DNA from 3 places in the Paraburkholderia sp. BR10954 genome. Region 1 is predicted to be linked to each of the others. Evidence: predicted binding sites of a transcription regulator. Region 1 holds the regulator's gene; each other region holds the start of a gene.

Region 1 (7,911 bases):
TCTGCTGTCGGTAGTAGACATGCGTTCCAGCATCGCGCAAAGCGCGGGCTTATTGACCGATGTGGCCTGCGGAAGCTTCGAAAAAACGGCCCGCGAAATTCTGCAGGAGGGCGTGAACTGGCTGACCGAGCGAGGCGTGAACGCGCAGGGGCATTTCGCATTCGGTCATCCGATCGACGAGATCGCCAATCTTGCCAACGAGTTGCACGTCGACCTCGTGGTGGTGGGACATCGCTGCCGGACCGGTTTGTCGAGGTGGTGGATGGGGGCGGGCAACACGCCGCTGCTCGACCGCGTGTCGTGCAGCATTCTGGTGGCATGCTCGTCCGCGCAGGAGCAGCAGCAGGCGGCCGCGGCGTAATAGGAACAAACCTGACACGCGGCTGGCTCCAATGGCCAGCCCGCGCATCTCCGCAGTTCACGGCTTGAACCCTCACTCGTTCAGATTGATCGCCGCGAGCTTCCACGTGACCAGACCTTCGCGACGAAAGATGGCCGAATAGTTCGCGTTGCCTTCGCCGCGCCGGTACGTGACCACAAACTCGTTGAGACTCCGATAGCCGGCCGTGCTTTGACGCCCGGGCGGCGGCGCGCTTGCGTGCATGGTGGTGTCGCCCGCGGCCGATGCGGCCGGCGCTTCGCCGCCTGCGGCTGGCGGTGCTGCCGGTTGCTCGCCCGGTGTGCCGCGCGGCGGCATGCCGTTGAGCAGTGCCGCGACGCCGTCGGGTGTCGCATAGGCATCGACGAGCGGGCCGATCAGTGTCACGCCGATCACCGCGCCGATCGTGGCCATCTTGTTGCCGGCATCCGCTTCGAGGCGGCGCGTCAGCATCGCGCCCACCTGCTGCTTCAGGCTATCGCGCAGCGCAGGGAAGTCGACGTACTGATTGACGGTTTGCACATCACGCGCGTCTGCCGCGCGTTTCAGATTGTTCACCGCGAGATACGGTGACGCGTAAATAAACCCCAGCGCGGCAATCACGATCACCACGATCAGCGTGATCAGCAGCGGCCGGGTGGCGCTGCCCTGTGTGCGTTTCGGAATGGTCATCGAATGGGACTCCACGTCAGTGATGATCTAACGTCGACCACGGCGAGGTCGAAACGATCCCATCCCACGCGAATCTCTGAACATCCGAAGTGCTTATTGCATGCGTGCTCAGAATTCGCTCAGGCTTCGAACACCGCGCCGTGCACGTTGGCTTCGTCGGCTATGCAACGATCGATCATACGGCATACGGCGTCGACCGTGCCGACCATGATCAGTCGCGACGGTCCATGATAGACCCGCACCGGAGCGCGGCGCGCGGGCTCCGCGATATTCAGCGCCGAATTCAGCGATACGCGCGCAAACGCCGGCAACGACGACGGCAGACCGCAAGCTTCGGCAGGCACGTCGAACAGCGACGGCGTGCGCGCCGCGGGCGCCTCGATCGGCGCGCAAGGCGTGAGCTTGCGCAGATGGCGCAGACGGCCGAACTGGCGAAAAGGCAGCAGGCGGGCAAGGCGTTCCATGAGTCTCTCCAGACGATGCGGCTTGAATGCGCGGCGTAATGCGGGCGTTAATGCGGGCGTTAATGCGGGCGTTAATGCGGCTTGGTTCGGACAAACCGGCGCGAGCGTTCCGGCAATAAAGATCAGAACTCGCTGGGGCGAATCAGCCCGACCGCGATCCCTTCGAGCGCGAAATCCGCGCTGCCGGTTTCCACGAAGATGTTGTCGTAGTCGGGGTTTTCGGCGATCAGTTCGATGCCGTTCGGCCGGCGCTTCAGACGCTTGACCGTCACGTCGTCGCCAAGCCGCGCAATGATGATCTGGCCGTCTTTCGCTTCGCTGCGCTTTTGCACCGCGAGCAGGTCGCCGTCGAGAATGCCGGCGTCGCGCATCGACAGGCCGCGCACCTTCAGCAGGTAGTCGGGCTTGCTCGAGAACAGCGCCGGGTCGCACGCGTAGTGCTGCGAGATATGTTCCTGCGCGAGGATCGGGCTACCCGCCGCGACCCGGCCGATCAGCGGCAATGACAACTGCATCAGGCCCGCATGCGGCAGCGTGAACTGGTGCGGCGCATCCTCCTGCCCGGACAGCAGGCGGATGCCGCGCGACGCGCCGGCCGCGAGTTCGATCACGCCCTTGCGCGCCAGCGCGCGCAGATGCTCTTCCGCGGAATTGGCCGAGCTGAAACCGAGTTCGGCGGCAATTTCCGCGCGAGTGGGCGGGAAGCCGGTGCGTTCGATCGCGCGGCGGATCAGATCGAAAACCTGCTGCTGTCGTGCGGTGAGTTTGGTCATGGCCACTGTATGTATGAACAGGTGACTGTATTTTTATACAGTATTCGGCGCATTTCAAGCTTTACTTTAAGTTCGACGCAAGGGGCGCGCTGGGGCGTCGTTTATCGGCGACATGACGACGATTTCCACGTCTGAACAGCCGGCGCGTCTGCCGTTACCACTTTTGAGCATTAAAAAATGAAGAAACATTATTTTTAATGATGAAAGCCCTTCGATAGACTGGCTTCCGGTTAGCGCTCATGTGCACGTGACCGCGACGCAAAACAACACCAGACGCTCAGCAGCGGACATCACGCGGAGAAATATTGAAATGGACCATCGGCATACGGGGCTCGCGGCTCGAACCAGAAAAGTGATCACGGCGCTTGCCGTCGGCGCGGCGGGTACGCTCGGCATGTTTGGCGCAAGCGGCGTCGCGCACGCCGACACCACGCTGCTGAACGTGTCCTACGATCCGACGCGCGAGCTGTATCAGGACATCAATCAGGCATTCGGCAAAGAATGGAAGGCCAAGACCGGCGAAGCCGTCACCTTCAAGCAGTCGCACGGCGGCTCGGGCGCGCAGGCTCGCTCGGTGGTCGACGGTCTGCAGGCCGACGTCGTGACGCTCGCGCTCGCATATGACATCGACGCCATCGCGAACAAGGGGCTCGTCGACAAGAACTGGCAGAAGCGTCTGCCGGACAACGCATCGCCGTACACGTCGACGATCGTGTTTCTGGTGCGTAAGGGCAACCCGAAGCACATCAAGGATTGGGACGATCTGGTGAAGCCGGGCGTGTCGATCGTGACGCCGAATCCGAAGACCTCGGGCGGCGCGCGCTGGAACTACCTGGCCGCGTGGGCGTACGCCGAGCATCAGCCGGGCGGCAACGACCAGAAGGCCAAGGAGTTCGTCAGCAAGCTGTACAAGAACGCCGGCGTGCTCGATTCGGGCGCGCGCGGCGCGACCACCAGCTTCGTGCAGCGCGGTATCGGCGATGTGCTGATCGCGTGGGAAAACGAGGCGTTTCTGTCGGTGAAGGAGTTCGGTCCGGACAAGTTCGAGATCGTGGTGCCGACGGTGAGCATCCTGGCCGAGCCGCCGGTCGCGGTGGTCGACAAGGTCGTCGACAAACACGGCACGCGCAAGCTGGCCGACGCGTATCTGAACTTCCTGTATAGCGAGGAAGGGCAGGAGATCGCCGCGCGCAATTTCTATCGTCCGCGTTCGAACAAGGTGCCGGCCGATCTGACCGCGAAGTTTCCGAAGCTGAAGCTGTACACGATCGACGATTCGTTCGGCGGCTGGACCAACGCGCAGAAGACCCATTTCGCGGACGGCGGCGTGTTCGATTCGATTTATCAGCCGCAGTAACAACCATCGCCTGGAGCACGGGCACAGGCAACAAGGGCGCGCCCAATGGGCGCGCTTTCGGCTAACCTGGACCCGGTGGCCAGCAGGGCGGTAGTACCGCAGTACCGCAACACCGCAAGACGAACAACCGCGCGAGCATCAACCATGAACGAGTATCCAGCATGACCACGTTGACCTTCCGCAAGCCGAGCGCATTGCCCGGCTTTGGCCTGACACTCGGCATCACGGTGGCTTATTTGAGCCTCGTGGTGCTGATTCCATTGGCGGCGACCTTTCTGAAAACCGCGACGCTCGACTGGGACCAGTTCGTGCGCGCGGTGGCGTCGCCGCGCGTGCTCGCGTCGTATCGGCTGACGTTCTTCTCGGCGCTCGGCGGCGCGCTGATCAACGCGGTGTTCGGCTTTCTCGTCGCGTGGGTGCTGGTGCGCTACACGTTTCCGTTCAAGCGCATCGTCGATGCGGTCGTCGATCTGCCGTTCGCGCTGCCCACCTCGGTCGCGGGCATTTCGCTCGCGGCCGTGTATGCGGGTAACGGCTGGATCGGCCAGTTCCTCGCGCCGCTCGGCATCAAGATCGCGTTCACGCCGGTCGGCGTGCTGGTCGCGCTGACGTTCATCGGCCTGCCGTTCGTCGTGCGCACGGTGCAGCCGGTGCTCGAGGAGTTCGAGCGCGAGCAGGAAGAGGCGGCCGCGTGCCTCGGCGCGTCGCGCTGGCTCACGTTTCGCCGCGTCGTGCTGCCGGCCGTGTTCCCGGCGCTCTTGACCGGCTTCGCGCTCGCCTTCGCGCGCGCGCTCGGCGAATACGGCTCGGTGATCTTCATCGCCGGCAATGTGCCGATGAAGTCGGAGATCACGTCGCTCCTGATCATCACGAAGCTCGAGCAATACGACTATGCGGGCGCGACGGCGCTCGCGGTCGTGATGCTGGTCGTGTCGTTCCTGATGCTGCTGCTGATCAACACGCTGCAGTGGTGGCTGCAGCGGCGCACGAGCCGCGGCAATGCGGGGCCGGCGCCCGTGGCCACGAGCGTCGCGGCAATCGGTGGGGGTGTGCAATGAGCCGTCTTCCGACCAACCCGGCGAGCGGTGCGCGTCGCCCCGATCCGGTCAGCGAACCGCCCGTCGTGCGCTGGCTGCTGATCGGCGTCGCACTGCTGTTTCTCGCGCTGTTTCTGGTCGTGCCGCTCGCCGCGGTGTTCTATCAGGCGCTGAATAAGGGGTTGCGCTTTTACTTCGAAGCGCTCGCCGATCCGGATGCGCTGTCGGCGATCAAGCTCACGTTGCTCACCGCGTCGATCGCTGTGCCGCTGAACCTCGTGTTCGGCCTCGCGGCGTCGTGGTGTATCGCGAAGTTCGACTTCCGCGGCAAGGCACTGCTGACCACGCTGATCGATCTGCCGTTTTCGGTGTCGCCGGTGATCTCCGGTCTGATCTACGTGCTGATGTTCGGCGCGCAGGGCTGGTTCGGCCCGTGGCTCGAAGATCACAACGTGCAGATCATCTTCGCGGTGCCGGGCATCGTGCTCGCGACGATCTTCGTCACGTTCCCGTTCGTCGCGCGCGAACTGATTCCGTTGATGCAGGCGCAGGGCAACGACGAGGAAGAAGCCGCGCACGTGCTCGGCGCATCGGGCTGGCAGACGTTCCGTCGTGTGACGCTGCCGAACGTCAAGTGGGGCCTGCTGTACGGCGTGATTCTGTGCAATGCGCGCGCGATGGGCGAGTTCGGTGCGGTGTCGGTGGTGTCCGGCCATATTCGCGGGCAGACCGACACGATGCCGCTGCACGTCGAAATCCTCTACAACGAGTACAACTTCTCGGCCGCGTTCGCCGTGGCCTCGCTGCTTGCGCTGCTGGCACTGGTCACGTTGGGGCTCAAGCTGCTGGCCGAGCGTCATATGTCGGCGGAACTGTCGGCGGCGCGTGAGGTGCCCGCGCATGCGGGACCGGCGCCGGCCGGTGCGTCACAGGCCAATAGCGCGCAGTCCGCTTCTCATTCGTTTTTCGTCAACGCCACGCCTGCGTCGCAGCGACATCCGCTCAAGCAAGGAGAGCTGTAAATGGGTATCACCGTTCGTAACCTGCAAAAGCGCTTCGGCGATTTCGTCGCGCTCGACAACGTGTCGCTCGACTTTCCGCCGGGCGAACTCGTCGCGCTGCTCGGGCCGTCGGGTTGCGGCAAAACGACCCTGCTGCGCGTGATCGCCGGCCTCGAATACGCGGACGGCGGCCAGGTCGAGCTGCAAGGTCAGAACGTCGCGGCGGTCGGCGCGCGCGAGCGCGAGGTCGGCTTCGTGTTTCAGCATTACGCGCTGTTCCGTCATATGACGGTATTCGAGAACGTCGCGTTCGGCCTGCGTGTGAAGCCTCGCAAGGAACGTCCGTCGGAGAAGGTGATTCGCGAGAAGGTGCATGAACTGCTGAAGCTCGTGCAACTCGATTGGCTCGCGCAACGCTATCCGTCGGAGCTGTCCGGTGGTCAGCGGCAACGCATCGCGCTTGCGCGCGCGTTGGCCGTCGAGCCGAAGGTGCTGCTGCTCGACGAGCCGTTCGGCGCGCTCGACGCGAAGGTGCGCAAGGAACTGCGCAGCTGGCTGCGCCGCCTGCACGACGATCTGCATATCTCGACGATCTTCGTCACGCACGATCAGGAAGAGGCGCTCGAAGTGGCCGATCGCATCGTCGTGCTCAATCGCGGCCATGTCGAGCAGGTGGGCAGCCCGCAGGACGTGTACGACCATCCGCAGACGCCGTTCGTCTACGAGTTTCTCGGCGCGGCGAACCGTCTGCACGGCAACGTCGATGGGCAAGGCTTCGTCGTCGATGGCGCCGCGCTGCCGGTCGCGATCACGGCGGGTTTCAGCGGTCCGGCGTTCGCCTATGTGCGGCCGCATGACCTGCAGCTGTATCCGCAGGCGGCCGGGCATCGCGACGGCATCGTCGTCGACGTGCGGCGCGTGGTGACGCTCGGCGGCTCGGTGCGCGTCGAGCTCGCCGGTCGCGCGGGCAATCTGCTCGAAGCCGAACTCGATCGCGAAACGTGGCGTGATCTGCAACTCTCGGTCGGCGACGGCGTGACCGCGGTGCCGCGCGCGCTGCGGGTGTTTCCGGCGCAGTGAGATGGCAGCGCCGCCGTGCGGCGCTCGAAGCAGGAGAGAAACGTATCGGCCGTACCGAGTGGTTCCATTTGGCATTTGGCGGCTCTAATAACTCAACTCTGGCAGAACCGGAGACATATCGATGAATTTCCAGCAATTGCGCTTCGTGCGCGAGGCCGTGCGGCAGAACATGAATCTGACCGAAGTGGCGAACGTGCTGTACACGTCGCAGTCGGGCGTGTCCAAGCAGATCAAGGATCTCGAGGACGAACTCGGCGTCGACATTTTCATTCGCCGCGGCAAGCGGCTGACGGGCCTCACCGAACCGGGCAAGGCCGTGCATCAGCTGATCGAGCGGATGCTGCTCGATGCGGAGAATCTGCGCCGCGTCGCGCGTCAGTACGCGGACCAGGACAGCGGCCACCTCGTCGTCGCGACCACCCACACGCAGGCACGCTACGCGCTGCCGAAGGTGGTTCGACAGTTCACGTCGGTGTTCCCGAAAGTGCATCTGGCGCTGCGTCAGGGCAGCCCGCAGCAGATCGCGCAGATGATCATCAACGGCGAGGCCGATATCGGCATCTCGACCGAGGCGCTCGACCGCTTCCCCGACATCGTCACGTTCCCGTGCTATTCGTGGCATCACGTGGTGGTGGTGCCGAAGGATCATCCGCTGGTCGGCCGTGAAAACCTGACGCTCGATGAGATCGCCGAATTCCCGATCGTCACGTACGACCAGGACTTCACGGGCCGTTCGCATATCGACCAGGCATTCGCGAAAGCAGGCGCATTGCCCGACGTCGTGCTGACCGCGATCGACGCCGACGTGATCAAGACCTACGTGGAGCTCGGCATGGGCATCGGCGTGGTCGCGGCGATGGCCTACGACCCGAAGCGCGACACCGAACTCGTCGCGCTCGATACGCAGCATCTGTTCGAGGCGAGCACGACGCGCGTCGGTTTGCGCAAGGGCGCGTTCCTGCGCGCGTACGCGTATCGGCTGATCGAGATGTTCGCACCACAATTGAGCGAGACCGATATCGCGGCGCAGTTGCGCGAGGCCGCTTAAGCTTCGCGCTTTCACGCATGGCGGCGCGCGGCGCATCGCTTACAATCGCCGCCATGAATACCTCGACTTCCTCTCTCCCGGCTCCTCCCAGCACACCGGG
Region 2 (7,911 bases), on a different contig from region 1:
CTCATCGGCCAGTTGATCTGAGCCGGATCGGCCTTCGGCGGGTAGCCGGCAGCCTTCAGCGTTGCGGCGAGCGTCTTCTCGAAGGCCTTGGCTTGCTCCTTCGCATCCGGGGCGCGGCCGTCGAACGTGTTGACGACCGTATCACCCACTCGGATCTGCGCGATCGTGCCGGCCGGCGCCGCGACGTTGTCGTAGTTCAGGCCGGCTCGCGACAGCGCGCCCTTCGCGATATCGCACGAGGTTACGAACTTAGCCGTGCCCACCGGGTTGAACTGGAACGAGCACTCGCCCGGATCGGCGATCACGACGATCGGCGACTTCGCGGTCGCGGCTTCGAGCGCCGGGTTCGTGTAGTGCGTGAGCGCCTTGAACAGCGGGAAGTACGTCAGCGCGGCGATCAGCAGCCCGGCCATGATGATCGGCTTGCGGCCGATGCGATCCGACAGCGAGCCGAAGAACAGGAAGAACGGCGTGCCGATCAGCAGCGCGAGCGCGATCATGATGTTGGCGCTCGAACCGTCGACCTTCAGGGTCTGCGTGAGGAAGAACAACGTGTAGAACTGGCCCGTGTACCACACGACAGCCTGGCCGGCCGTCAGGCCGAGCAGCGCGAGAATCACGACCTTCAGGTTCTTCCACTGGCCGAACGCTTCGGAGAGGGGCGCCTTCGAGGTCTTGCCTTCGGCCTTGATGCGTTCGAACACCGGCGACTCGTGCAGTTGCAGACGGATCCACACCGACACCGCGAGCAGCAGGATCGACACGACGAACGGAATGCGCCAGCCCCAGGCGCCGAACGAGTCCTCGCCCATGAACGTGCGCACGCCGAGGATCACGAGCAGCGACAGGAACAGGCCTAGCGTCGCGGTGGTCTGGATCCACGCGGTGTAGAAGCCGCGGCGGTTCGCCGGCGCGTGTTCGGCCACGTAGGTCGCGGCGCCGCCGTACTCGCCGCCGAGCGCGAGACCCTGCAGCAGACGCATCGCGATGAAGATCACCGGCGAAGCGATGCCGATCGCCGCATAGCCCGGCAGGAAGCCGACGAGGAACGTCGACAGGCCCATGATGATGATCGTGATCAGGAACGTGTACTTGCGCCCGACCATGTCGCCGAGCCGCCCGAATACGATCGCGCCGAACGGCCGTACCGCGAAGCCCGCGGCGAAGCTGAGCAGCGTGAAGATGAACGCCGCGGTCGGATTGACGCCGGAAAAGAAGCTCTTGCTGATGAAGGCCGCAAGCGAGCCGGCCAGATAAAAGTCGTACCACTCGAAAACCGTACCCAGCGACGATGCGAAGATCACCCGCTTCTCATCGCGCGTCATCGGCGCGTGCGAGAGTTGCCCGCCAACGGTAGCCATATGTCGTCTCCAATATTGATATACACACGGATCGCCAGCGCAGGCGTCCCCGTGCAACCGATTATTGGAGTGGAAACTTACGGCGTTCTGACTCGACGCCAAAACCTGGGGTAGTCCGGTAAACCGGCGAACAGGCAATCAATTTCGGTCATTGTGCGGCGATATTTGCGCAATCCGCGCTGAAATATCTCAAAAACACGCTGACGATCAAGCTGACAATGCGGCCGTGTTAGGGTAAGTCCCGCCCCCGTTCGAGCACCTGCAAGCTGACACGCACCAAGGTGCCGGCGAGTCGCGGCGACTCCTGGTAGACGTTGTCGTCGATGGCGAGCTCGCCGCCGTGCATCGCCGCGATCTCGCGCACGATCGCGAGACCGAGGCCACTGCCGTCGCCCTCGCGGCCCAGAATCCGGTAGAAGCGCTCGACCACGCGCGAGCGCTCGCTGGCCGGAATGCCGAGCCCGGTGTCCTCGACTTCCAGATGCACGAGCCGCGCCGGGGCGTCGTGGCGCACGCGCACGGTGATGCGGCCGCCCGCCGGCGTATACCGGATCGCGTTGTCGATCAGATTCGACAGCATTTCGCGCAGCATCACCGGATTGCCAGCGACTTCGACCGGCTCGTCGGGTGCTTCGTAGCCGAGGTCCATCTGCTTCGCGAGCGCCGCCTGCACCCATTCGCGCACCGCGCTGCGGGCGAGCTCGCCGAGTTCGACCGGCGTGAAGATCTGCCCCGACCGACGGTTCTCCGCGCGCGCGAGCGCGAGCAGCTGTGTGACGAGCCGCGCGGCGTGCTCGGAACTGGTCGCGATCTGTTCGAGCGAGCGATGCACCTCGGCCGACGCGTTCTGGCGCAGCGCAAGCTCGGCCTGCGTGCGCAGCCCGGCGAGCGGCGTTTTCATCTGATGCGCGGCGTCGGCGATGAAGCGCTTTTGCAGCTCCATGTTCTGTTCGAGGCGCGTGAGCAGATCGTTGAACGACGTGACGAGCGGCTCGATTTCCGGCGGCGCGCGGCGCGCTTCGAGCGGCGACAGATCGTCCGGCCGGCGTGCGCGGATATGCGCCTGCAGCGCATGCAGCGGTTCCAGCCCGCGCGACAGCCCGAACCACACGAGCAGGATCGCGAGCGGCAGGATCACGAACTGCGGCAGGATCACGCCCTTGATGATGTCGTTGGCGAGCTGGCTGCGCTTGTCGAGCGTTTCGGCGACCTGCACCAGCACCGGCTGCGCGCCCGGCGTCTGCGGAAACTCGACGGTCGTATACGCGACGCGGATGTCATTGCCGCGCAGCACGTCGTCGCGGAATTCGACGAGGCCCGGTGGCGGGCGGTCCTCCTCGTGCGGCAGCGGCATGTCGCGCTCGCCGGCCACCAGCTCACCGCGCGTGCCGAGCACCTGGAAGAACACGCTGTCGACGTTGTCGGCGCGCAGGAAATCGCGCGTCGACTCGGGCAGCGACAGCTCCGCGACGCCGTTGACCGGATGGATCTGGCGCGCGAGCACATAGGCGTCGGTTTCGAGCGCGCGGTCGAACGGGCCGTTCGCGATCGACTTCGCGACCAGATAGGTGACCGCGAGGCTCATCGGCCACAGCAGCAGGAGCGGCGCGAGCATCCAGTCGAGAATCTCGCCGAACAGGGAGCGCGGACGCGCTTCGGCGGCGGCTTCGGTTTCGTCGGGCGGGGCGAACGGGTTGGCGTAGCGCGCGTCGCGCGCCTCGTCGAGGTCCGCCGCGTGCGCCGTGGCGCGATCAGCGCGTGCGGACATCGCTGGCCTCTATTTGTAGTGATGGCTCGCCGGCATCGCGGCAGACGACGGCGGGGTGGATGGTGGTGCCGCTTGTGCCCCTTGTGCCGCTTGTGCCGTTTGCGGCTCGGAGCCGGCAGCGGCGGCGGGCGTGTTCGCATTCGCCGGCGGCGCCGCTTTTTCCAGGCAGTAGCCGAGCCCGCGCACGGTGATGATGCGCACGCCGCTCGGCTCGATCTTCTTGCGCAGCCGGTGCACGTAGACTTCGATCGCGTTGTTGCTGACTTCCTCGCCCCATTCGCACAGATGGTCGACCAGTTGCTCTTTCGAGACCAGCCGGCCGATCCGTTGCAGCAGCACTTCGAGCAGACCGAGCTCGCGCGCGGACAGATCGATCACCTGGTCATTGACATAGGCGATGCGGCCCACCTGATCGAACGACAGTGAGCCATGCCGCACGACGGTCGGGCCACCGCCGGCACCGCGCCGCGTCAGCGCGCGCACGCGGGCTTCGAGTTCGTTCAGCGCGAAGGGCTTGGCCATGTAATCGTCGGCGCCGAGGTCGAGGCCTTTGACGCGTTCGTCGACACTGTCTGCGGCGGTCAGGATCAGCACGGGCAGGTTCGAATTGCGCGCGCGCAGGCGGCGCAGCACCTCGAGCCCGGACATGCGCGGCAGGCCCAGATCGAGGATCAATAGGTCGAACGTCTGCATTGACAACGCGGTATCGGCTTCTACGCCGCTTTTGACGTGATCGACCGCATAGGCCGATTGGCGGAGTGATCGAACCAGACCGTCCGCGAGTATGCTGTCGTCTTCGGCAATCAGAATTCGCATGGTGCGCCAGCCTGGCTTTGCCGGCACCGTGGGGCTTGCCCCGGCGCGCAGCGGTCTCCGAACATTATTGTGGGTAGTGGGGGCGACGCGACAGTAAAAATGCGCGTTCGCATCATAATCGCGCTTGCCAAAACCACTGTTTTTTTATACAGTATCTGAGTTTCGTGTGATGTCCTGCAGGCTCCGCTCAATTCGAGTGAAACCACGGGTGCACACCTGCCTCAGACGCCGTTCATCATAGCAAAGGACGATTCATGGAAGAAAGCAAGAAAGGCTCGGCTGGACTGACTGCTGAAAAGAGCAAGGCTCTCGCCGCCGCGCTCGCGCAGATCGAAAAGCAGTTCGGCAAAGGGTCGGTCATGCGGCTCGGCGCAGGTGAGGCAGTCGAAGACATCCAGGTGGTCTCCACCGGATCGCTCGGCCTCGACATCGCATTGGGCGTCGGCGGATTGCCGCGCGGCCGCGTGGTCGAAATCTACGGTCCGGAATCGTCCGGTAAAACCACGCTGACGCTGCAGGTCATCGCCGAAATGCAGAAGCTCGGCGGCACCGCGGCGTTCATCGACGCGGAACACGCGCTGGACATTCAATACGCGGGCAAGCTCGGCGTGAACGTCGCCGACCTGCTGGTCTCGCAGCCGGACACCGGCGAGCAGGCGCTCGAAATCGCCGACGCGCTGGTGCGCTCGGGCTCGATCGACATGATCGTGATCGACTCGGTGGCGGCGCTGGTGCCGAAGGCGGAAATCGAAGGCGAAATGGGCGACTCGCTGCCGGGTCTGCAGGCGCGTCTGATGTCGCAGGCACTGCGCAAGCTGACCGGCACGATCAAGCGCACGAACTGCCTCGTGATCTTCATCAACCAGATCCGCATGAAGATCGGCGTGATGTTCGGCAACCCGGAAACCACCACGGGCGGTAATGCGCTGAAGTTCTACGCGTCGGTGCGTCTGGACATTCGCCGCATCGGTTCGATCAAGAAGAACGACGAAGTGATCGGCAACGAAACGCGCGTGAAGGTCGTCAAGAACAAGGTGTCGCCGCCGTTCCGCGAAGCGATCTTCGACATCCTGTACGGCGAGGGCATCTCGCGTCAGGGCGAAATCATCGACCTCGGCGTGCAGGCGAAGATCGTCGACAAGGCTGGCGCATGGTACAGCTACAACGGCGAGCGGATCGGTCAGGGCAAGGACAACGCGCGTGAATTCCTGCGCGAAAATCCGGACATCGCTCGCGAAATCGAAAATCGTATCCGCGAATCGCTGGGCGTCACCGCGATGGCGGACGCCGTGACTGGCGCGGACGCTGAAGTCGCGGACGAAGAAGAGTAAGCATCACGTGATACGCAAAGGCCGGCCGCTGTCCGGTTCCGACTCTGGACGCTACCCGGACGGCCCGCGCGACACGGCGGATGGATCGCCAGATTCCGGCGATCCATTCGATCCGTTCGAATCGTTCGACGCACACGACCGGGCCGCAGGCCGCGGTCCGCAGCGTACACGGTCTGCATCCCCTGCAGCATCGTCCAGCCCGGATTTCTCCGGGCGCGATTCCCGCCCCCCCTCCGAAGTCACCTACAGCCGTTCGCGTCGCCAGGCCGACGAAGTGAAGCCGGGGCAGGCCGACCAGGACGACAGCAGAAAATCCCAACGCCCAGCCCGTTCGCTGAAAGCACGGGCGCTCGGCTATCTGTCGCGTCGCGAATATAGCCGCGCCGAACTCGCGCGCAAGCTGAAGCCCTACGTCGAGGAAACCGATTCGCTCGACACGGTGCTTGACGCGCTGGAAGCCGAAAACTGGCTATCGGACTCGCGCTTCGCGGAAAGTCTGGTTCACCGGCGCGCATCGCGGCTTGGCACGAGCCGCATTCTCGGTGAACTGAAGCAGCACGCGCTGAACCCGGCGGTCGTCGAAGAGGCGAGTGCGCAATTGCGTGAAACCGAACTCGCGCGCGCTCAGGCGGTCTGGCGCAAGAAGTTCGGCCAGCTGCCGCAAACCCCGGCCGAGCGCGCGAAGCAGGCGCGCTTCCTCGCGTCGCGCGGCTTCTCCGGCGCGACGATCGGCAAGATCCTGAAGGGTATCGACGACATCTGGGACGGCGACTAGCGCGTCAGCCCTGACGGCCGTCGATTGCCACGCCGTAACCCGGCTCGAGGCCATGCGCAATCGGGGCTGTCCCAAATACCCGTTATGCTAAAATCCGGAGGTTTTCCAATCCGGCCTTTCCTTCCCGCATGTCGCTCTCCCCGCCAGTGTCCCGTCAGTTGCGCCATCGTCGCGCAATCAGAGCGGAAGCTTACGAGCGAGCCGATGGCCTGTGGGATGTGGAAGCGTGCCTGACCGACGAAAAGCCTCGCGATGTGGCGCTTCCGTCGGGAATCCGGCCCAATGGTCAGCCGATCCATGAACTCTGGCTTCGCATCACCATCGATCGCAAGCTCAACGTCGTTGACGCCGAGGCGTCGTCCGACTGGGTGCCCTATCCAGGGTTATGCCAGGCCAGCAATCCCGCCTACCGTGCCCTCATCGGGCTCAATCTGTTCCACAACTTCCGCCGCGATGCTGCCCGTTTGCTGGCCGGCACGGCCGGTTGCACGCATCTCACCGAGCTGTGCGCGATGCTGCCGACCGCCGCGATCCAGGCGTTCGCCGGCGAAGTGTGGAACACCGATGAAGGCACGCCGGGCGCGAACGCGGGTTCGGGAGACGAATCGTCTAACGGCACAGGCGAGCATTCCAACGACAAGCCGCCATTCCAGCTGGGACGCTGCCATGCGCTGCGTTTCGACGGCGAGGCGGTGAAACAGTTTTATCCGCGCTGGTATGGCCACGCACCGCGTCCGGCGGAACGCGCGGCCTCGTCGGACGACGCGGCGGCCCGCGCACGAGGCGGCGACGCGTCGGCCTGAACGGCGGCAAAACGGAATCGAAGTTCTATCCAACTCTCAGACTGAAGGGAATCACGCATGAAGATTCACGAGTACCAGGGTAAGGAAATCCTGCGGAAATTCGGCGTCGCGGTACCGCGCGGCAAGCCGGTCTTCTCGGTGGACGATGCGGTCAAGGCCGCTGAAGAGCTCGGCGGCCCGGTGTGGGTCGTCAAGGCTCAGATCCACGCAGGTGGCCGTGGCAAGGGTGGCGGCGTCAAGGTCGCCAAGTCGCTGGAACAGGTTCGCGAGTACTCGAACCAGATCCTCGGCATGCAGCTCGTCACGCACCAGACCGGTCCGGAAGGCCAGAAGGTCAACCGTCTGCTGATCGAAGAAGGCGCTGACATCAAGAAGGAACTGTATGTCGGTCTCGTGATCGATCGCGTTTCGCAGAAGATCGTCGTGATGGCGTCGAGCGAAGGCGGCATGGACGTCGAAGAAGTCGCGGAAAAGACGCCCGAGCTGATCCACAAGGTTGCGGTCGATCCGTCGACCGGCCTGAAGGACTCGGAAGCAGACGACCTCGCGAAGAAGATCGGCGTGCCCGACGCTTCGATCCCGCAAGCCCGCGCAATCCTGCAAGGCCTGTACAAGGCATTCTGGGAAACCGACGCATCGCTCGCCGAGATCAACCCGCTGATCCTGACCGGCGACGGCAAGGTCATCGCACTCGACGCGAAGTTCAACTTCGACTCGAACGCGCTGTTCCGTCACCCGGAAATCGTCGCTTACCGCGATCTGGACGAAGAAGATCCGGCTGAAATCGAAGCGTCGAAGTTCGACCTCGCGTACATCTCGCTCGACGGCAACATCGGCTGCCTCGTGAACGGCGCTGGCCTCGCCATGGCAACGATGGACACCATCAAGCTGTTCGGCGGCGAACCGGCGAACTTCCTCGACGTCGGCGGTGGCGCGACGACCGAGAAGGTCACCGAAGCGTTCAAGATCATGCTGAAGAACCAGAACCTGACCGCGATTCTGGTCAACATCTTCGGTGGCATCATGCGCTGCGACGTGATCGCGGAAGGCGTGATCG
Region 3 (7,911 bases), on a different contig from region 1:
CTTCTGGTCGAACTTCTGCTTGTTCAGCGCACGCAGCGGATAGGCGAGCTCGCTGTTCCAGTAGTCGTCGAAACTCGCGGAGACGTCGGCGACGATCGGGCCCGCCGCGAGCACGTCGAGGTCGCGGAACTGCAGCGTTTCGCTCGCGCTGAAGTACTCGTCGCCCAGGTTGCGTCCGCCGACGATCGCCAACTGGTTGTCCGCGATCATCGCCTTGTTGTGCATGCGGCGCGTGAAGTGGCCGATCTGCGTGAACAGGTTCGCGGTGCGCTCGAACAAGCCTTCCTGCGCGCTGCCGAACGGGTTGAATACGCGGATCTCGATGTTCTCGTGCGTGTCCAGGCCCGCCATGATGCGGTCGATGTCCTTGAAGTTCAGGTCATCGACCAGCATGCGCACCCGCACGCCGTGATCGGCCGCATATAACGCGGCGCCGAGCAGCAGCTTGCCGGTGGTGTCCTCGTTGGCAATGTAGTACTGCATGTCGAGCGTTTTGCTCGCCGCGCGCGCAAGCGCGATGCGCATTTGCAGCGCGTCGGTGCCGTTCGCCAGCACACGGAAACCCGACTGCTCCGGATGCTTCGCCTCGAGCGGCGCGAGCGCTTCGCGCAGCGGCGTATCGGCGGTGGCCGGCAGCGCGTGCGTCACCTGGCGGTCGAACGCGGTGGCGGGCGGCTTCGTCGCGCAGGCGGTCAAAAATGCCGCCGCGCAACAGAGCAGGAAGATTTGCCTCGTTGTGCTGACTATCGAGCGGCGGCGCGCGGCCCGCCGATGTTGTTCGAATTGGCCCTGCACGCTGTTTTCCCCTTGTTGCAAGCTTTTCGCGTGGCGACAGCGAAGGCCTGCGCACGCTGTCGAGAAAACCATTCTAAGGGAATTGGGGCGGGTTCCGCGTACGTCGGCAAACGCAGCGGAGTGCCGCGCGTTGGTCGCGAGGGCGCCGCGGTTCGGTGATCGATCACCTGCTGCAAACCCCGGCGCGTGGAGGCTGTATCAGACGCGCTCGACGTGCAGCGCGCGCTCGCCATCGGGATGCGTCGAGCCTTTCGCCGGTCGGCCCGCCCACACGCCCGCGAGCAGCGAACCCGACAGGTTGTGCCAGACCGAGAACAGCGCGCCTGGCAGCGCGGCGATCGGCGTGAAGTAGAGCTTGCCGAGCGTCGCGGCGAGGCCGGAGTTCTGCATGCCGACTTCGATCGCGAGCGTCCGGCAGACGGCTTCGTCGAACCCGAGCAGACGGCCGCCCCAGTAGCCGCCGAGCAGGCCGATGCCGTTGTGCAGCACGACGCCGACCATCACGAGGAAGCCCACCGACGCGATGCTCTTCTGCGTGCCGCTCACTACCGCGCCGATGATCAGCACGATCGCGATCATCGACACGAGCGGCAGGATCGGTTCGATCTTGCGCACCAGCTTCCCGAACAGATGATTGACGACGAGACCGACGACGATCGGCAGCGCGACGATCTGCAGGATGCTCATCAGCATGCCGTGCACATCGACGGCGATCGACGCGTCGACGTAAAGGCGCGTAAGCAGCGGCGTCGCGAATACGCCGACGAGCGTCGACAGCGCGCTGATCGTCACCGACAACGCGACGTCGCCGCGCGCGAGATAAATCATCACATTCGACGCGGTGCCGCTCGCAACGCTGCCGACCAGCACCATGCCGGCGGTCAGGTCGGGCGGCATGCGCAGCGCCTTCGCGATGACCCATGCGGCGAGCGGCATCACGAGGTAGTGCAGCACGATGCCGGCGATCACGGGCGCGGGGCGCGTGAACACGCGCAGGAAATCGCCGGCCGACAGCGTGACGCCCATCGCCAGCATGATGATCGTGAGGAGCGTGGTGACGTGCGGCGCGACGCCGGAAAACGAGGCCGGCGAGAAGTACGCGGCGACCGAGACGAGCACGGCCCAGAGCGGGAACAGGCGGGTGACGCGGGCAAGCATGGCGGGTGGTCCTTGGTTATGTTGTATCGCGAGAAAGCGGGGGCCGCGGCGCGGCCGGGTGTCGGCTGGCGTTGCGGCGTTCGTCGCGCCGAAGCGGGTGAAGCGGCTACGGCAAGCGCCGTGGCGAAAGCGCGGCAAACACGGGCGGCCAATCGAAGCCGCACGCGTCGCGGGCAATGGTGGGTGCTCCGGCGGCGCCAGTCCGGCTTTTGCCTTGGTGAGGCGCGCCGTCGTGCGGTTCCTGGCGCGTGAGCGCGGGTTAGCGCTCGCGTGCAGCGGCGGGCATTTTACCTTTTACAGTGAGTGCTTCAGGATTGAGACTTGCCGCTGCGCCGCTCAGACCGAGCGCGCGGGCGGTGTGATTGACGCCACCGTCGGCGGTTGCCGGCCGCTCAGCTTGTGAAACCGCAGTGTCATCAGCAGCGCGACGCTCGCGAGACCTGCCGCCAGCCCCCACCACAAGCCGCGCGCGCCGAGGCCGGCGTGAAACGCGAGCAGATAGCCAGTCGGAAAGCCGATCACCCAGTAGCCGAACGCGGCGGCGATCATCGGGATGCGGGTGTCTTTCAGGCCGCGCAGACAGCCGGAGCCCACCGCCTGCATCCCGTCGACGATCTGGAAGATCGCCGCCACGCCGAGCAGCGAACTGGCGAGCGCGATGGTCGGCGCGTTGGCCGGATCGTCGAGATGCAGATACAGGCCGACGATCCAATGCGGCGCGGTGATCAGCACGAGACCCGACATCGACATGAAGCCGACGCCGAGCGCGAGCGCGACGAAGCCCGCGTGGCGCGCGGCGAGCGGCTGACCGGCGCCGGCCCAGTAGCCGACTCGCACATTGGCCGCCTGGCCGATCGACAGCGGCACCATGAACGCGACCGACGCGACGTTCAGCGCGATCTGATGCGCGGCCAGTTGCGATTCGCCGAGCAGGCCGACCATCAGGCCGGTGGCAAGGAACAGCGTCGACTCGACGCCGTAGGTGATCGCGACCGGCCAACCGATGCCGAACAGCTCGCCCATCAGCGGCAGCTTCGGCCGCGTCGCGACGACGAAATGCCGGAAGCGCGGCCGCAGATGCAGCAGCGCCATCAGCACGAGCGCGGTCAGCCACACGGTGATCGTGGTCGCGGCCGCCGAGCCGAGAAAGCCGAGCCGCGGCAGCCCATACGCGCCGTGAATCAGCCCGTAGTTCAGAAAGCCGTTCACGCCGACGCTCACGATCGACACCCACAGCAGCCGCCGCGCCGCGCCGATCGCCGGCAGGAACGAGCGCATCAGGCCGACGCCGATCAGGCTCGCGGGTGCGCCCCAGCGCAGCACCGCCGCGTATTGGCCGACGTTGTGCGCGAGCAGGCCCGGCTCGCCGAACGCGAGCAGGATGTGCGACGCGAACGACAACAGAATGAACGCCGGCACCGCCAGCAGCACCGACAGCAAGAAACCGGTCCAGTAGATATGCGGCACGCGGCCGTCGTCCTGCGCGCCGCGCGCGTGCGCGACGCTGACGCTGACCGACGTCAGCACGCCCTGCAGCAGCGTGACGACGACGAAAAAGAGGTTCGCGCCGAGGCCGCCGGCGGCGAGCGCGTCGGGGCCCAGCGAGCCGAGCAGGATCGTGTCGGTCACGCTCATCGCCATCTGCGACAGTTGCGCGATCGCGAGCGGCGCGGCGAGCCGCGCGGTGTCGGCCGCGTGGCGGGATAGGGTCGGCGGCCGGCTGGCCGCGTGGGCAAAGCTGGGTTGAGTCATCGAATGCCTGGCGGCGAAAGTTGGCAACTGCGGCGGCAACCGCAGTGGCGACAGCGAGAGGCGGGCGCAAGCGGCGCCGCATTGCATCGCGCCGCGCTCCGACGGGCGGGGCAGCGGCGGGGCAGCGGGGCGGCGGGCGGGAAAATCCGCGGCGCGGCGGCGAGCCGGTCAGCCATTCCTCGCCCGTGGCGCGGTGCGTCGTTTACCTGTCGAAACCGACAGCTTATTGCCTCGCCCGGGCGATGTCGATGGACAACGCACAGTTCCGGTGCGCGGCGTCCTGCGAATGTCCGGAGTGGCGTCAGCCTTCGTGGACCGCGATCCGCGTGTCGCCGAGCAACACGACCTGGCCCGCGCGGATCTTGCAGGTCTTGCGGGTCTCGACCCGGCCATCGACCATCACGGCGCCGTCCGCGACCATCATCTTCGCGGAACCGCCGCTATCCGCGAGGCCCGTGATCTTCAGCAGATTGTGAAGTTCGACGTACTCGCCGGTCAGCGTGAAATTGAGATTGGGCATGACGTTTTCACCTTGGGCACGGGTCGCGTTGGGGGTTCGCATCATAAAGCAAGTGCACGGCGGCGCGTCGGCGCGGGGCCGTCTCGCCTGTGTCGGATGCATCCAGCGAGCCATTACGCAAGCAAATGAAAGTAGATGTTATTCAGTTGTGGAGAGTGAAACGTTGCGTAACGCTGGTCGCGCCGGATGGATTCCACTCCTAAAGTGCACCTCAGCAGCAAAGCCCGCTGGTATTCCGGGATCGCTCCGCGGCCACCCATCCAGCGACGCATAGACCGGGCGGGGGCGCGTGGGCCATTCCGTCAGCACGACGCCAGAGAGTCCGCCCGTGTCACAACTAAGTCTAGAGAGGATAGCCATGACCCAGATTCGTACGCTCCTGATCGGTACCGCCCTCACCGTTTTTGCCGCGACGGCCGCCGTCGCGCAGACCGCGCAGCCGGCAACAGGCATCGGTGGTCAGGCGCAGATCCAGAGCCAAGGGGCCGCCGAGATGGCGCCGCCGTCCGCGGCCGGCGCCCAAGGCATGCAGGCCCCGCCGTCGGCGCAAGGCATGCAGCAAGTCCCGGGCGCGCCCGCCGCGCAAGGCGTCGCCGCGCCGCCGCCGGGCCGTTTGACGGCTTCGGGCTCGACCGACCCGCTCGTACAGAAGCGCGACGCCGACGCGAAGGCCAACGCCGAGTATCGCGCGGCGAAGAAGTCCTCGAAGGCGGAATTGAAGGCTGAGCAGAAGGCCGCGAAGGACCAGTACAAGGAGCAGGTGCGCGGCGCGAAGCTGAACCAGAAGGCGGACAAACAGAGCGCCAACAACGAAATGAAGATGGAGATGGAAGGGCAGGCTGCCGCGCAGACCGACGGCGCGGACGTCAAGCATTAAGCCCTGCTGGATGCCGCGGCGCGTGGGTCGGCGAGGCTCGCGCGCCGCGGGCGTCTGTCACTTTGCAAGCTGTGCCTCACGGAGAACCCAGATGAACATCGACCGTTCCAGCCGAACCCGCATTTACGCCGCGCTGATCGCGGCTTGCCTGTCATCGGCCGTGCTCGCGCAGACCGCGGACCCGGCTTCGGCGCCCGCCACGCACGCGGACAAGAAGGCCGCGAAAGAGCAGGCGAAGGCCGACAAGAAAGCCGCGGTCGCACAGGCGAAAGCGGACAAGACCAAAACCGACGCGCAGGCCGATGCCGACAAGGCCGCCGCCGAGGCCAACGTGAAGGACGCGAAGAAGCAGTAGTAGCGCGCGGCGTAAACCGCCAGGCAGGCGCCCCAAAAAAGGGGCGCTTGTCGCATTGGGTTGTATGGATATACAGTATGCGTCGCATCCTGAAAATCCATCCAATCCGCAAAAACCGCTCAGTGTCCACCGTCGCCGAATCCGCTCCGTCGTTCGATACCGCCGCCTGGCTCGCCAAGCTCAACGACGCTCAACGCGAAGCCGTCGAATACGGGACCGACACGCCAGACGCGCTGCCCGGCGCGCTGCTCGTGATCGCGGGCGCGGGCTCCGGCAAGACCAACACGCTCGCGCATCGCGTCGCTAATCTGGTGGTGAAGGGCGCCGATCCGCAGCGCATCCTGCTGTTGACCTTCTCGCGGCGCGCGGCGCTCGAAATGACCCGCCGCGTGACACGCATCACCGGCGCCGCGGCCACCACCGTCGGTGCACGCGCCGCGCTCGCGCAAGGGCTGACGTGGGCGGGCACGTTTCACAGCGTCGGCGCGCGGCTGTTGCGCGAATACGCGGATCTGATCGGCCTCGCGCCCGCGTTCACGATCAACGACCGCGAAGACTCCGCCGACCTGATGAACCTCGTGCGCCACGAACTCGGACTGTCCGCGAAAGAGCGGCGCTTTCCGGCGAAGGGCACCTGCTTCGCGATCTACTCGCGCGTCGTCAACACCGGTGCATCGCTCGGACAGGTATTGGACAGCGCGTTTCCGTGGTGTCGCGAATGGGAGGACGATCTGCGCAGGCTGTTCGCCGCCTACGTCGACGCCAAGCAGAAGCAGAGCGTGCTCGACTACGACGATCTGCTGCTCTACTGGTCGCACATGGCCGCCGAGCCCAGCATCGCGGCCGATCTGTCGGCGCGCTTCGACCATGTGCTGGTCGACGAATACCAGGACACCAACCGCCTGCAGGCGTCGATCCTGCTCGCGCTGAAGCCGGACGGCCGCGGCCTGACCGTGGTCGGCGACGACGCGCAGTCGATCTATTCGTTTCGCGGCACGACCGTGCGCAATATCCTCGATTTCCCCGCGCAGTTCGAGCCGCCCGCGAAGCAGGTCACGCTCGAGCGCAACTATCGCTCCACCGAGCCGATTCTCGCCGCGTCGAACGCGGTGATCGAACTTGCGAGCGAGCGCTACACGAAGAATCTGTGGACCGACAAGGCGTCGGCGCAGCGCCCGCGCCTCGTCACGGTCGCCGACGACGCCGCGCAAGCTCGCTACGTCGTCGAGCAGGTGCTCGAAGCCCGCGAGCAGGGTGTCAAGCTGAAGTCGCAGGCGGTGCTGTTCCGTGCCGCGCATCACAGCGCCGCGCTCGAGATCGAGCTCACGCGCCGCAACATCCCGTTCGTCAAATTCGGCGGGCTCAAATTTCTCGACTCGGTGCACGTGAAGGACGTGCTCGCGGTGCTGCGCTGGGCCGAGAATCCGCGCGACCGCGTCGCCGGCTTTCGCGTCGTGCAGCTGCTGCCGGGCGTCGGTCCGGCCACCGCGGCGAAGGTGCTCGATGACATCGTCGCGCGCGCGGATGGCGGCGATCCGGTCGCGACCGCGGGCGGTGTGCTGGCCGCGTTTGCGGCGCCCGCAAGGGCGCAGGAAGACTGGCATCCGTTCGTCAAGCTGATGTCGAGCGTGTATGGCCGGCAAACGCCGTGGCCCGCCGAGTTCGAGATGGTGCGGCGCTGGTACGAGCCGCATCTGGAGCGCAATCACGAGGACGCCGCGATCCGTCACGCGGACCTGCTGCAGATGGAAAGCATTGCGGGTACCTATCCGTCGCGAGAGCGCTTCCTGACCGAGTTGACGCTCGATCCGCCCGACGCCACCAGCGACGAATCCGGCGTGCCGCTGATCGACGAGGATTACCTGATCCTGTCGACGATCCATTCGGCGAAGGGCCAGGAGTGGCGCAACGTGTTCGTGCTGAATGGCGTCGACGGCTGTATTCCGTCCGATCTGGGCACCGGCAGCGACGAGGAAATCGACGAGGAGCGGCGCCTGCTCTACGTGGCGATGACGCGCGCGAAGGAAGACCTGCATATCGTCGTGCCGCAGCGCTTTTACGTGCACAACCAGACCCATCTGGGCGACCGCCATGTGTGGGCGTCGCGCACGCGCTTCATCGCCACGCCGATGCTGCCGCTGTTCGACGCGTACGCATGGCCGCGCGTGCCGGTGGCGAGCGCGCCGAGCGCGGCGGGGCTCGCGGCGGCCGCGCAGGCCAGGATCGAGATCGCGGCGAAGCTCAGGAAGATGTGGGACTGAGCGGCTGGCGCCGCTCGGGTCAGTCGAAGCTCAACGCGGCTGCCGCTGCTGTTGCTGCGCGACCGGAGGCGGCGGCACGAAGAAATTGCGCAGCCATGCCGCGAGCCGCGAGAACACGTCGTACGGCTCCTCGACGAAAATCTCCGGCTTCAAAAGCCGCAGATACTCCATGATCTGCTGCGCTTCCTGCTTC

Evidence for each region. The regulator LexA, encoded in region 1, represses DNA repair genes until DNA is damaged. The targets are predictions, from matches to a motif close to ACTGTATNNNNATACAGT.
Region 2: a site for LexA is predicted at 4,081-4,098, ahead of recA (recombinase RecA). Genes of this name have one in related genera too.
Region 3: a site for LexA is predicted at 5,517-5,534, ahead of AB4Y34_RS13550 (ATP-dependent helicase). Genes of this name have one in related genera too.

Annotation. Positions count from the first base shown of each region.
Region 1 covers NZ_JBFRCK010000025.1:67,272-75,182, forward strand. The annotation lists gene AB4Y34_RS28535 (universal stress protein) at 1-361, shown strand, start outside; gene AB4Y34_RS28540 (DUF2939 domain-containing protein) at 434-1,051, opposite strand; gene AB4Y34_RS28545 (hypothetical protein) at 1,171-1,515, opposite strand; gene lexA (transcriptional repressor LexA) at 1,638-2,288, opposite strand; gene AB4Y34_RS28555 (sulfate ABC transporter substrate-binding protein) at 2,599-3,645, shown strand; gene cysT (sulfate ABC transporter permease subunit CysT) at 3,807-4,703, shown strand; gene cysW (sulfate ABC transporter permease subunit CysW) at 4,700-5,704, shown strand; gene AB4Y34_RS28570 (sulfate/molybdate ABC transporter ATP-binding protein) at 5,705-6,763, shown strand; gene AB4Y34_RS28575 (CysB family HTH-type transcriptional regulator) at 6,885-7,811, shown strand; gene AB4Y34_RS28580 (asparaginase) at 7,865-7,911, shown strand, end outside.
Region 2 covers NZ_JBFRCK010000004.1:272,554-280,464, reverse strand. The annotation lists gene AB4Y34_RS08710 (MFS transporter) at 1-1,361, opposite strand, end outside; gene AB4Y34_RS08705 (sensor histidine kinase) at 1,591-3,129, opposite strand; gene AB4Y34_RS08700 (response regulator transcription factor) at 3,139-3,945, opposite strand; gene recA (recombinase RecA) at 4,200-5,276, shown strand; gene recX (recombination regulator RecX) at 5,284-6,051, shown strand; gene AB4Y34_RS08685 (DUF2889 domain-containing protein) at 6,180-6,854, shown strand; gene sucC (ADP-forming succinate--CoA ligase subunit beta) at 6,912-7,911, shown strand, end outside.
Region 3 covers NZ_JBFRCK010000007.1:184,787-192,697, reverse strand. The annotation lists gene AB4Y34_RS13580 (phospholipase D family protein) at 1-867, opposite strand, end outside; gene AB4Y34_RS13575 (bile acid:sodium symporter family protein) at 994-1,953, opposite strand; gene AB4Y34_RS13570 (MATE family efflux transporter) at 2,290-3,705, opposite strand; gene AB4Y34_RS13565 (RNA-binding S4 domain-containing protein) at 4,007-4,225, opposite strand; gene AB4Y34_RS13560 (hypothetical protein) at 4,584-5,102, shown strand; gene AB4Y34_RS13555 (hypothetical protein) at 5,194-5,457, shown strand; gene AB4Y34_RS13550 (ATP-dependent helicase) at 5,580-7,718, shown strand; gene AB4Y34_RS13545 (DUF4088 family protein) at 7,749-7,911, opposite strand, start outside.